3 regions of the Leclercia sp. AS011 genome follow, and region 3 is predicted to be linked to each of the others. Evidence: predicted binding sites of a transcription regulator. Region 3 holds the regulator's gene; each other region holds the start of a gene.

Region 1 (4,039 bases), on a different contig from region 3:
TACCGCTTGCGTGTCGCAAATGGTATCAGAGATGTTCAGCTCGCCCAGACCGGTGATCGCGATGATGTCGCCCGCTTCAGCGATGTCGCTCTCGATACGCTCAAGGCCCAGGTGGGTCAGTACTTTACCGACTTTACCGTTACGGGTTTTACCTTCGCTATCGATGATAGTGACCTGCTGGTTAGGCTTCACTTTACCGCGCTTGATACGACCAATGCCGATAACGCCAACATAGTTGTTGTAGTCGAGCTGAGAGATCTGCATCTGCAGGGTGCCTTCAACATCGACGTTCGGCGCAGGAACACGGTCAACAATCGCCTGGTACAGCGGGGTCATGTCTTCAGCCATTTCTTCGTGGTCCAGACCCGCGATACCGTTCAGCGCAGAAGCGTAAACGATAGGGAAGTCCAGCTGCTCGTCGGTTGCGTCGAGGTTAACGAACAGGTCGAAGACCTGATCAACAACCCAGTCGGGACGCGCGCCAGGGCGGTCAACTTTGTTGATAACCACGATTGGCTTCAGACCATGGGCAAATGCCTTCTTGGTAACGAAGCGCGTCTGCGGCATTGGGCCATCCATTGCGTCAACGACCAGCAGCACGGAATCGACCATGGACATTACACGTTCAACTTCACCACCGAAGTCGGCGTGCCCCGGGGTATCAACGATGTTGATACGGTAGTCATTCCATTTGATAGCGGTGTTTTTAGCGAGGATGGTAATCCCACGCTCTTTCTCCAAATCGTTGGAGTCCATCACACGTTCTTGAGTTTCGGCACGCGCGTCGAACGTACCGGATTGCTGCAGCAGCTTATCAACCAGGGTAGTTTTACCATGGTCAACGTGCGCGATGATGGCGATATTACGCAGATTTTCGATCACAACTTTGCCTCAGGCATTTAGAAATAGCGCGTTATTGTACACGGATTAATCGCACTACAAAACAGGATCACAAACATCCCCCGCAAACAAGTATCGCAGAGATGCTTTGTGATCGCTTTCACGGAGCGGTAAAAGGGCACTTTAACGTAAATTGCACCAATATGGTGCTCAATGTTCACATTGAAGCACTATACTGGTGCAACAAAACCATCATGGTGCAGCCCTTTTGCACTATGGTGCGCATGATAGCGCCTTTTTGGGGTGTTTTAAAAGTTGGCACAGATTTCGCTTTATAAAAAATACATGGCACCAGCCAGTACAAACAGAATTTGAAGACCTCGTTACCACGACGACAATGACCAATCTGGAGAGTTAAGTATGTCCGCTGAACACGTTTTGACGATGCTGAACGAACATGAAGTGAAGTTTGTTGATCTGCGCTTCACCGATACCAAAGGCAAAGAACAGCACGTCACTATTCCTGCTCATCAGGTGAATGCCGAATTCTTTGAAGAAGGCAAAATGTTTGACGGCTCCTCGATTGGCGGCTGGAAAGGTATCAACGAATCCGACATGGTTCTGATGCCTGACGCATCCACTGCGCTCATTGACCCGTTCTTCGAAGAGTCTACCCTGATCATCCGTTGCGATATCCTCGAGCCAGGCACCCTGCAGGGCTACGACCGCGACCCACGCTCTATCGCTAAACGCGCTGAAGAGTACCTGCGCTCCACCGGCATCGCTGACACCGTTCTGTTCGGGCCAGAGCCAGAGTTCTTCCTGTTCGACGACATCCGTTTTGGTGCGACCACTTCCGGTTCCCACGTTGCTATCGATGATATCGAAGGCGCATGGAACTCCTCCACCAAATACGAAGGCGGTAACAAAGGTCACCGTCCTGCTGTTAAAGGCGGTTACTTCCCGGTTCCACCGGTCGACTCTTCACAGGACATCCGTTCTACCATGTGTCTGATCATGGAAGAGATGGGCCTGGTTGTTGAAGCGCACCACCATGAAGTTGCGACGGCGGGCCAGAACGAAATCGCCACCCGTTTCAACACCATGACCAAGAAAGCGGACGAAATTCAGATCTACAAATACGTTGTGCACAACGTTGCGCACCGTTTCGGTAAAACCGCGACCTTCATGCCAAAACCAATGTTTGGCGACAACGGTTCCGGTATGCACTGCCACATGTCTCTGTCCAAGAACGGTACCAACCTGTTCTCTGGCGACAAATATGCCGGTCTGTCCGAGCAGGCGCTGCACTACATCGGTGGTGTTATCAAACACGCTAAAGCGATCAACGCCCTGGCGAACCCAACCACCAACTCTTACAAGCGTCTGGTCCCAGGCTACGAAGCCCCAGTTATGCTGGCGTACTCTGCCCGTAACCGTTCTGCTTCTATCCGTATCCCGGTTGTTGCGTCTCCGAAAGCACGTCGTATCGAAGTGCGCTTCCCGGATCCAGCGGCTAACCCATACCTGTGCTTCGCAGCACTGCTGATGGCGGGTCTGGACGGTATCAAGAACAAAATCCACCCAGGCGAAGCCATGGACAAAAACCTGTACGACCTGCCGCCAGAAGAAGCGAAAGAGATCCCACAGGTTGCCGGCTCTCTGGAAGAAGCACTGAACGCCCTGGATGCAGACCGTGAGTTCCTGACCGCTGGCGGCGTGTTCACTGATGAAGCGATCGACGCTTACATCGCGCTGCGTATCGAAGAGAACGATCGCGTTCGCATGACGCCACACCCGGTTGAGTTCGAACTGTACTACAGCGTCTAATCTTCAATCCCTTTCGCGCGGACTTTCCGCGCGAGATTGATAGCCGTTTTTTTGTTGCCGTGGAAACTTTTCAGCCCATCTCCGGATGGGCTTTTTTCTCCACCAACAAACTGATCTTACGCGCTTTTTACCGCAGAAACGCTATACTGCACTAAAATAGTGCAACCAACTCCAGGAGACTGCTGAATGGCAACTGGCACGCTGCCCGATGCTGGGCAGATCCTCAATTCTCTTATCAACAGCATTTTACTGGTCGACGACGATCTGGCGGTGCATTACGCCAATCCAGCGGCCCAGCAGTTGCTTGCTCAGAGCTCACGCAAACTGTTTGGTGCGCCGCTACCCGAGTTGTTGAGTTATTTTTCCCTGAACATCGGCCTGATGCAGGAGAGCCTGCAGGCGGGACAAGGCTTCACCGATAACGAAGTGACGCTGGTGATCGACGGGCGCTCGCATATTCTCTCCCTGACGGCGCAGCGGCTACCGGAAGGCCTGATCCTGCTGGAGATGGCACCGATGGATAATCAGCGTCGCCTGAGCCAGGAGCAGCTCCAGCATGCCCAGCAGATTGCGGCCCGCGACCTGGTGCGCGGCCTGGCCCACGAGATTAAAAACCCGCTCGGCGGCCTGCGCGGCGCGGCACAGCTGTTAACCAAAGCCCTGCCCGACCCGGCGCTGGCGGAATACACCAATGTCATTATTGAACAGGCCGATCGCCTGCGTAATCTGGTCGATCGCCTGTTAGGCCCGCAGCAACCCGGGATGCACGTTACCGAGAGCATTCACAAGGTGGCCGAGCGCGTCGTCAAACTGGTGTCAATGGAGTTGCCGGACAACGTCAGGCTGATTCGGGATTACGATCCCAGCCTGCCGGAACTGCCGCACGATCCCGACCAGATTGAACAGGTACTGCTGAACATCGTGCGCAATGCCCTGCAGGCATTGGGGGCGGATGGCGGAGAAATTATTCTGCGTACCCGCACCGCGTTTCAGCTCACCCTGCACGGGACACGCTACCGCCTGGCAGCCCGCATCGACGTGGAAGATAACGGCCCGGGCATCCCTTCCCATTTACAGGACACGCTGTTTTACCCGATGGTCAGCGGCCGGGAAGGCGGAACCGGGCTTGGCTTATCGATTGCCCGTAATTTGATAGATCAGCACTCCGGCAAAATTGAATTTACCAGTTGGCCGGGTCATACCGAGTTTTCGGTTTACCTGCCAATCAGGAAATAGAGGGTTAGGTTATGCAACGAGGGATAGTCTGGGTAGTTGATGACGACAGCTCCATCCGCTGGGTGCTTGAACGGGCGCTTACCGGAGCAGGATTAAGCTGCACCGCTTTTGAAAGCGGGGCCGAGGTGCTGGA
Region 2 (4,039 bases), on a different contig from region 3:
CCTGCAACCGCACGGCGTGGGCTTCCTGGAGAAAGGGATGCAGGTTGCCACTATCGACCATTCGATGTGGTTCCACCGTCCGTTTGATATGAACGACTGGCTGCTGTACAGCGTGGAGAGTACCTCGGCGTCGAGCGCGCGCGGGTTTGTTCGCGGTGAGTTTTATACCCAGGACGGTGTGCTGGTAGCTTCTACGGTGCAGGAAGGGGTGATGCGCAACCGGGGATGATGTAAAAAAGCCGGGTGGCGGCTTCGCCTTACCCGGCCTACGGTACGCTTTTGTAGGCCCGGTAAACGTAGCGCCACCGGGCAAGACTCTCAACTCACGCGTTATACGCATTCTCGCCGTGGCTGTTGACGTCCAGACCTTCGCGCTCCTGCTCTTCCGGTACGCGCAGACCCACCGTCATGTCCGCCAGCTTGTAGCCGATAAAGGCCACCACGCCGGACCAGACCACGGTGATGCCGATACTTTCCAGCTGCACCAGGACCTGATGACCCATGGTCACGCCTTCTGCGTAGCCGACGCCGCCCAGGGAGGTCGAGGCGAAGATGCCGGTCATAATGCAGCCGACGATGCCGCACACGCCGTGCACGCCAAAGACATCACAAGGATCGTCCACACGCAGCACACGTTTCAGCGCCGTGACGCCCCACAGACCCGCCAGGCCTGCCACAATCCCGACGATCAGCGCACCGCCGACACCGACAAAACCACAGGCCGGGGTAATGCCAACCAGACCCGCAATGGCACCGGAACAGGCACCCAGCAGGGAAGGTTTACCGCGTACCGCCCACTCGCCAAAGATCCAGGAGAGAATCGCACCCGCCGTCGCAATCACGGTGTTCACGAAGGCCAGCGCCGCGATCTCGTTGGCTGCACTGGCGGAACCGGCGTTAAAGCCAAACCAGCCGAAGTAGAGGATCGCCGTACCGGTAAAGACCATCGGCAGGTTGTGCGGTTTGAAGGCCTCTTTGCCAAAACCAACGCGTTTGCCAATCAGGTATGCACCGACCAGGCCCGCCACCGCGGCGTTAATGTGAACCACGGTACCGCCCGCAAAGTCCAGCGCGCCATGGGAAGCTAACAGACCGCCGCCCCAGACCATATGCGCCACCGGCACGTAGGAGAGGGTCAGCCACACCACCACGAAGATCAGCACCGCGGAAAAGCGAATACGTTCCGCCAGCGCCCCGACAATCAGGCCGACGGTGATACAGGCGAATGAGCCCTGGAACGCCACGTGGATGTACTGATAGAAGCTGCCCATCACCGCGGTCAGCTCGATATTTTTCAGCATCGCCCAGTTGAAACTGCCGAAGAAGGCGTTGCCTTCACCGAAGGCCAATGAATAGCCGTAGACCACCCACAGGACGCACACCAGAGCGAAAGTTACCGTCACCTGCGTGAGCATGGAGAGGACGTTTTTACCGCGGATCAGGCCGCCGTAAAATAATGCAATCCCCGGAATGGTCATAAACAGCACCAGCGCGGTGCAAATCATCATAAAGGCGTTATCGGCTTTATCTGCGACCGCCGGTGCCGCCATTGCCAGCCCCGGCAGCAGTGCCAGAGACCCCAGACCTGCTTTGAGTGTTGTTGTGTTCATTTTCTCGCTCCCTATCACTGTGTGCCTGATGTTTTACAGTGCCGCTTCGTCGGCTTCGCCTGTACGAATGCGAATAACGCGTTGCAGCTCAGCAACGAAAATTTTGCCGTCGCCAATTTTGCCGGTGTAGGCGGCTTTACTAATTACGTCGATAACTTCATCCAGCTGATCGTCGGCGATTGCCACGTCAATCTTCACTTTTGGCAGGAAGTTGACGCTGTATTCCGCACCACGGTACAGCTCCGCATGACCTTTCTGTCGCCCAAAGCCTTTCACCTCGGTGACGGTCAGTCCCTGAATACCCATAGAAGAGAGTGCTTCACGCACGTCTTCGAGCTTGAATGGTTTGATGACCACGGTAACCAGCTTCATATATCTCTCCAGTCAGAATTCGGTAATGGCTCGCGAACTGATTAGTTATTGCAAGGGGTGTGCCAGAATTAAAAAGAGAGGAAAGATGAGGCGTGGCGCTGAGAGGACGAAAAAAAACGCACCATGACGGTGCATGATGCGTTTCATTTTTGCACCAACCGATTCAGCGGCTGGCAGGTTGCTTAATTTTAGTGCATCAGGCGCTGAGCGACTCTTCGCGCGTGCTGGCCGCCAGCTCTTCACCGGCCAGCTGCAGCTGATACATCTGCCAGTAACGCCCTTTCGCCTCAAGCAGTTGCTTGTGGGTGCCGCGCTCAACCGCCTGGCCACGATGAAGCACCAGAATGGTATCGGCCTCGACAATGGTCGACAGGCGGTGGGCGATAACCACCAGAGTGGTGTGTTCACGCACTGCGGCCAGCGCCTGCTGGATCGCCTGCTCGGTGCCGGAATCAATGCTGGCCGTGGCTTCATCAAGGATCAGCACCTGCGGCGTTTCAATCAGCACCCGGGCCAGGGCCAGCAGCTGTTTCTGCCCCACCGAGAGGTTATTCCCCTGCTCGCCCAGACGGGTTTGAATGCCGTCATGCAGGCCGCGGGCCAGCTCCGCCAGCTGAACTTTTTCCAGCACGTCCCATACCTGCTCCTCGCTGAACGGCCGCCCGAGCGTGACGTTGGCGAAGAAGGTATCGGCCAGCACCACCGGATCCTGCTGCACCATCGCCACCCCTTTACGCAGCGCGGCGTGGCTCAGGGTGGCGAGCGGACGCCCGTCGAGGCGAATCTCCCCTTCGGTGAGCGGGTAGTAGCCCATCAGCAGGCTGGCGAGAGTACTCTTACCGCTGCCGGTATGGCCCACCAGCGCGACAAAGCTCCGGGAGGGCACCTTCAGATCGATGTCCTGTAAAACCAGCCGGTCATCGCGATAGGCGAAGGAGACCTTATCAAACTCAATGGTGCCGCTTTGCAGGTCACGATTGTCATTGCCGTAGGCCTGACGCGGGCGATCCATCAGCTCGAAGACGCGCTCGCCGGCAACCACCGCCTGCTGCAGCATCGACTGCTGGGTGGTCAGCTCGATCAGCGGCTCGTTAAGACGGCCCAGATAGCTGATAAAGGCATACAGCACCCCGACCTCAATGGTGCCGCCAGCGGCAAAACCAAACTGCATCAGCAGCCCGCACAGCACCAGCGCCGAGAACAGGCTGAGCAGCGGGCGCAGGAGAAAACCATCCAACCGCAGGGTCTGCATGCGGGCCATATAGTGGGAGCGGCTGGCCTCGCCCATGCGCTCGCCAAAACGCTCCTGCTGGCGGAACTGCTGGATAACGCTCATGCCGTTGATCACTTCGTTGAAGCCATCGTTAATATCCGCCAGATAGGCCCGCACGCGGCGGACGATCGGCGTGCTGTAACGCTGGTAGATGATCATCACAATCATCACCGCCGGGAAGATGGCCATCGCCACCAGCGCCATGCGCCACTCGAGGCTGAACATCGCCACCAGCATGGCACCGACCAGGGCGGCGCTACGCAGCACCGTGGCTACCACCGTGACATAGAGATCGCGGATCACTTCCGTATCGTTGGTGACGCGGGAGATGATCTGCCCGACGGGCTGAGTATCGAAGGCGCTCAGGGGCTGGCGCAGGGCGGCATCCATCACGTCGGTACGTAACTGCTGCACCACCCCGACGGCCGCCTGGTTAAACAGCAGCGACTGGGCATAGTGCAGCCCGGCCGCCAGCAGCTGCAGGCCGATATAGGCCACCGCCAGCCCGGTCACCAGGCCGAGCGGAAGGTAGTTTTTAGCCACCATGTTGTCGATGAAATAGCTGATCAGCAGCGGGCCGGTCACTTCGGCAATCGCCGCAATCCACAGCAGTACCACCGCCAGCGACAGCGGTTTGCGCCACGGCGAGCCATACGCCAGCAGGCGTTTAAGGGTGGGCCACAGCTGGGAAAAACTACGCATCGGCGGCCTCCTCGTTCATTTCCGGCACCTCATCCAGCGCCGCTTCCAGTTGTTGATAGCGATACATATCGCGATACCAGCC
Region 3 (4,039 bases):
GCTCGCAGGGCGACCGATTTCCCGGATCCCGAACGACCGCTGACGATCATCAGCACCATGTACCGTTTCTCCTCAGGACTACAGATGTCAAAGCCATCACCCGATTACGCATCATCCTGATTGCCTTCCGTTTCCGTAATGATTTGATAAAGCTCCTCATCGCTCTGTGCCGCGCGCAAACGGCGACAGATGGTTTTATCCGCCAGACGTTTCGCCACCAGCGAGAGGGTGTGCAAATGTGTTTTGGTCTGATCGGCTGGCACCAGCAGGGCAAACAGCAAATCGACAGGCTGGTTATCAATGGCATCAAAAGCGATAGGTGTTTCCAGCTGAACAAACACGCCTACAGCGCGCAGCGTATCCTCTTCAAGTTTGCCATGGGGAATGGCGATGCCGTTGCCGATGCCGGTACTGCCCATTTTTTCGCGGGTCAGGATCGCTTCAAAGACTACTTGCGGCGGCAGGCTCAGCTGTTTTGCGGCCAGTTCACTGATGATCTCCAGCGCACGTTTTTTGCTCTGGCAGTGGACGGCACTGCGGGTACATTCCTGATTAAGGACACTGCTCAGTTGTAGAGTTGAATCGTTATTCATCATAATTTCACCTAAGCGCTAACTGTACAAAGGGCCCGTTGTGTTTCACAACAGGCCAACCTGCACCCGTTAACTGCCCGGACAATTAGTGTTGTTTCAGTTTATCTTTATGTTTGTTTAGCTGTCGTGCCAGCTTGTCAATCAAGCCGTCGATAGCCGCGTACATGTCTTGTCCTTCCGCACTGGCATGGATCTCGCCTCCGTTGACATGCAGGGTCGCATCCGAGATATGAGTCACTTTTTCCACTTTTAACACAATGTAGACCTGATTGATCCTTTCGAAATACTGCTCAAGCTTGGCGAATTTTGTATTCACAAACTCGCGCAGAGCTTCAGTGATCTCGACGTTGTGTCCAGTGATGTTGAGCTGCATAGTGTCTTCCTTATCGGTTGTGTCAGACCAGTTGTTTACGCTGGTTTGACGGCGGAATGGATAAAGACTCTCGATACTTCGCAACAGTACGGCGTGCCACCATGATACCTTGATCGGACAGCATGGTGGTTAACTTACTGTCGCTCAGTGGTTTCGCGGGGTTTTCCGCGGCGATCAATTTTTTCACCAGCGCCCGGATGGCCGTCGACGAGGCTTCGCCGCCGCCTTCGGTGTTGACATGGCTGGAGAAAAAATACTTAAGCTCAAAAATACCGCGCGGACTGTGGAGATACTTCTGCGTCGTCACGCGGGAAATCGTCGATTCATGCATCTCGACGGCCTGGGCGATATCGGCCAGCACCATCGGCTTCATAAACTCTTCACCCTGTTCGAAAAAGGCCTGCTGCTGCTCAACGATGCAGCGGCTGACGCGCAGCAGGGTATCATTGCGGCTCTCGAGGCTTTTAATCAGCCAACGCGCCTCCTGAAGATTGCTGCGGATAAACTGGTTATCCGAGTCGTTGCGCGAGCTGGTACACATCGAGGCGTACTGCTGATTGATTTGCAGACGCGGGATGCTGTCGGAATTGAGTTCCACGGTCCACAGGCCGTTATGCTTGCGCACCAGCACGTCGGGGATGACGTACTCGGGTTCGCTGGTCTGGATGGACTGACCCGGACGCGGATCCAGCGACTGAATCAGATTGACCGCTTCTTTCAGGATCTCTTCTTTCAGCCGCGTGACGCGCATCAGGGAGCGGAAGTCATGGTTAGCCAGCAGATCCAGATGTTCGCTGACGATCAGGCGCGCCTCTTCCAGCCACGGCGTCTCTTTGACGAACTGCGAAAGCTGGATCAGCAGGCAGTCGCGTAAGTCGCGTGCCGCGACGCCGATCGGATCAAAACGCTGCACGCGCTTGAGAACCGCTTCGACCTCTTCAGGCTCGATCTCGTCGTCGCCGATGCTTTCCAGAATGTCGTCCAGCGACACGGTCAAATAGCCGGTCTCATCGACGGCATCGACAATGGAGGTGGCGATGGCGCGATCGGTATCAGAGAATGGCGTCAGCTCCACCTGCCACATCAGGTAATCCTGTAGCGACTGGGTAGTCTCGCCCTGATAAACCGGTAATTCATCGTCCTGGTAGTCTGCGCGCGTGCCGGATGGCGTACCGGCGGTGTAGATCTCATCCCAGCTGGCATCGAGAGGGAGCTCGTCTGGCATCTCTTTTTGCTCCAGCGCGTCCACGCTGTCGAGCGTTTCGTTGTCCTGGGTTTGCTGAGTTTCTACCTCGTCGTGAAGATCGGTTTGCTCAAGCAGGGGATTACTGTCCAGCGCTTGCTGCAGCTCCTGCTGAAGTTCCAGCGTCGACAGCTGCAACAGACGGATAGCCTGTTGTAACTGCGGCGTCATTGCCAGCTGTTGGCTGAGCCTTAATTGCAAACCTTGCTTCATGTTCAGAGCATTTTTCTCCGTTTACGCGAGACTGAACTTCTACCCTATCAGAGTCTGAAGTCTTCCCCAAGATACACGCGCTTAACATGATCGTCTTCGAGGATCTGCTGCGGGGTACCGTGAGCAATAAGATGGCCCTGGCTGACGATGTAGGCACGCTCACAGACCGCCAGCGTCTCACGCACGTTGTGGTCGGTAATCAGAACCCCCAGGCCGCTGTCGCGCAGATGCTCGATAATCCGTTTGATGTCGATAACCGAAATCGGGTCAACGCCCGCGAAAGGTTCATCGAGGAGAATGAATTTCGGGTTGGCGGCCAGCGCACGGGCAATTTCCACGCGGCGGCGTTCACCGCCGGAGAGGGCCTGACCCAGGCTGTCGCGCAGATGTTCGATATGAAACTCTTCCATCAGCTCGTTGGCGCGATCCTGACGCTGTTCGGCGGTCAAGTCGTCACGGATCTGCAGCACCGCCATCAGGTTGTCGAAGACGCTCAGACGGCGAAAAATGGAGGCTTCCTGCGGCAGGTAACCGATGCCGCGACGGGCACGCGCGTGGAGAGGCAGCAGGCTGATGTCTTCGTCATCAATGATGATGTTACCCGCATCGCGCGGAACAATGCCGACCACCATATAAAAGGTGGTGGTTTTACCCGCACCGTTAGGACCTAACAGGCCGACAATTTCGCCGGAGTTGACGGTCAAACTGACATCTTCCACTACGCGACGGCCCTTGTAGGCTTTGGCGAGATTCTTTGCAGTTAATGTTGCCATAACGAATTAGTTACTCTTTTTCTGTGCCGGGGCCTGAGTGTTATTTTTGTCCTGCAGCTGCGATGGGACCAGGACGGTCGTTACGCGTTTGCCTTTCTCACTGAAGGCCTGCATTTTTTGCTCTTTCACCAGATAGGTGATCTTGTCGCCCTTGATGTTGCTGTCGAGCTGCTCGAGGAACGCATTGCCGGTCAGCACCACGAAGTCTTTCGCCAGCTCGTAGTGCATCTGGGAGGCGTGGCCTTTCACCGGCTTACCGTTGTCCTGCATCTGGTAGAAAGTGGCCGGATTGCCGTAGCCATCGATAATCTCTTTACCGTCTTCCCCGCCAGGACGCGTCACCACCACCTTATCGGCGTTGATTTTGATGGTGCCCTGCGTCACGACAACATTGCCGGTAAAGGTCACCACGTTGCCCTGCATATCGAGCGATTGCGTATCGGATTCGATATGAATTGGCTGCTCGGTATCACCCGTCACAGCAAGTGCAGGCAGGCTGACGGCCAGCATCGCGCTGGCAATAACAAATTTAAGGCTGAGTTTGTTTGCTTGGAATTTCATAGGAGGTTCTAACCTTTTCAATCAGCTCTGCGTTCTTGCTGCGTAAGTTCCCGCGCATTCTCAGACCGCTGGAATTAAATGTTGTGCCGTATAGCGTAACCAGATCCTGCGACGTGACATCCTGAGTCACAAGGTTAATCTGTGCGTTATCGGTTGTGATTTTGCGCAGCTGTGCGTCTGCGGTCAGCGCATTCACCTCAACATGACCATACAGATAAAGCATACGGTCATTCGTCAGTTTTGCCCGGTCTGATTTAATCGACCATGTCGGAATCTTATTGGT

What was found. The regulator sigma-54, encoded in region 3, starts transcription at its own class of promoters, with help from an activator protein. The targets are predictions, from matches to a motif close to GTTGGCACANNTTTCGCTNT.
Region 1: glnA (glutamate--ammonia ligase) is a predicted target of sigma-54. The motif match lies at 1,155-1,174, and genes of this name have one in related genera.
Region 2: glnK (P-II family nitrogen regulator) is a predicted target of sigma-54. The motif match lies at 2,030-2,049, and genes of this name have one in related genera.

The regions. Positions count from the first base shown of each region.
Region 1 covers NZ_JBBCMA010000008.1:90,984-95,022, forward strand. Annotated here, with positions in the region: gene typA (ribosome-dependent GTPase TypA) at 1-882, opposite strand, end outside; gene glnA (glutamate--ammonia ligase) at 1,261-2,670, shown strand; gene glnL (nitrogen regulation protein NR(II)) at 2,857-3,906, shown strand; gene glnG (nitrogen regulation protein NR(I)) at 3,918-4,039, shown strand, end outside.
Region 2 covers NZ_JBBCMA010000001.1:2,453,562-2,457,600, forward strand. Annotated here, with positions in the region: gene tesB (acyl-CoA thioesterase II) at 1-229, shown strand, start outside; gene amtB (ammonium transporter AmtB) at 324-1,610, opposite strand; gene glnK (P-II family nitrogen regulator) at 1,644-1,982, opposite strand; gene WFO70_RS11660 (SmdB family multidrug efflux ABC transporter permease/ATP-binding protein) at 2,179-3,957, opposite strand; gene WFO70_RS11665 (SmdA family multidrug ABC transporter permease/ATP-binding protein) at 3,950-4,039, opposite strand, start outside.
Region 3 covers NZ_JBBCMA010000004.1:82,630-86,668, forward strand. Annotated here, with positions in the region: gene rapZ (RNase adapter RapZ) at 1-59, opposite strand, end outside; gene ptsN (PTS IIA-like nitrogen regulatory protein PtsN) at 105-596, opposite strand; gene hpf (ribosome hibernation promoting factor) at 679-966, opposite strand; gene rpoN (RNA polymerase factor sigma-54) at 989-2,422, opposite strand; gene lptB (LPS export ABC transporter ATP-binding protein) at 2,470-3,195, opposite strand; gene lptA (lipopolysaccharide ABC transporter substrate-binding protein LptA) at 3,202-3,756, opposite strand; gene lptC (LPS export ABC transporter periplasmic protein LptC) at 3,725-4,039, opposite strand, start outside.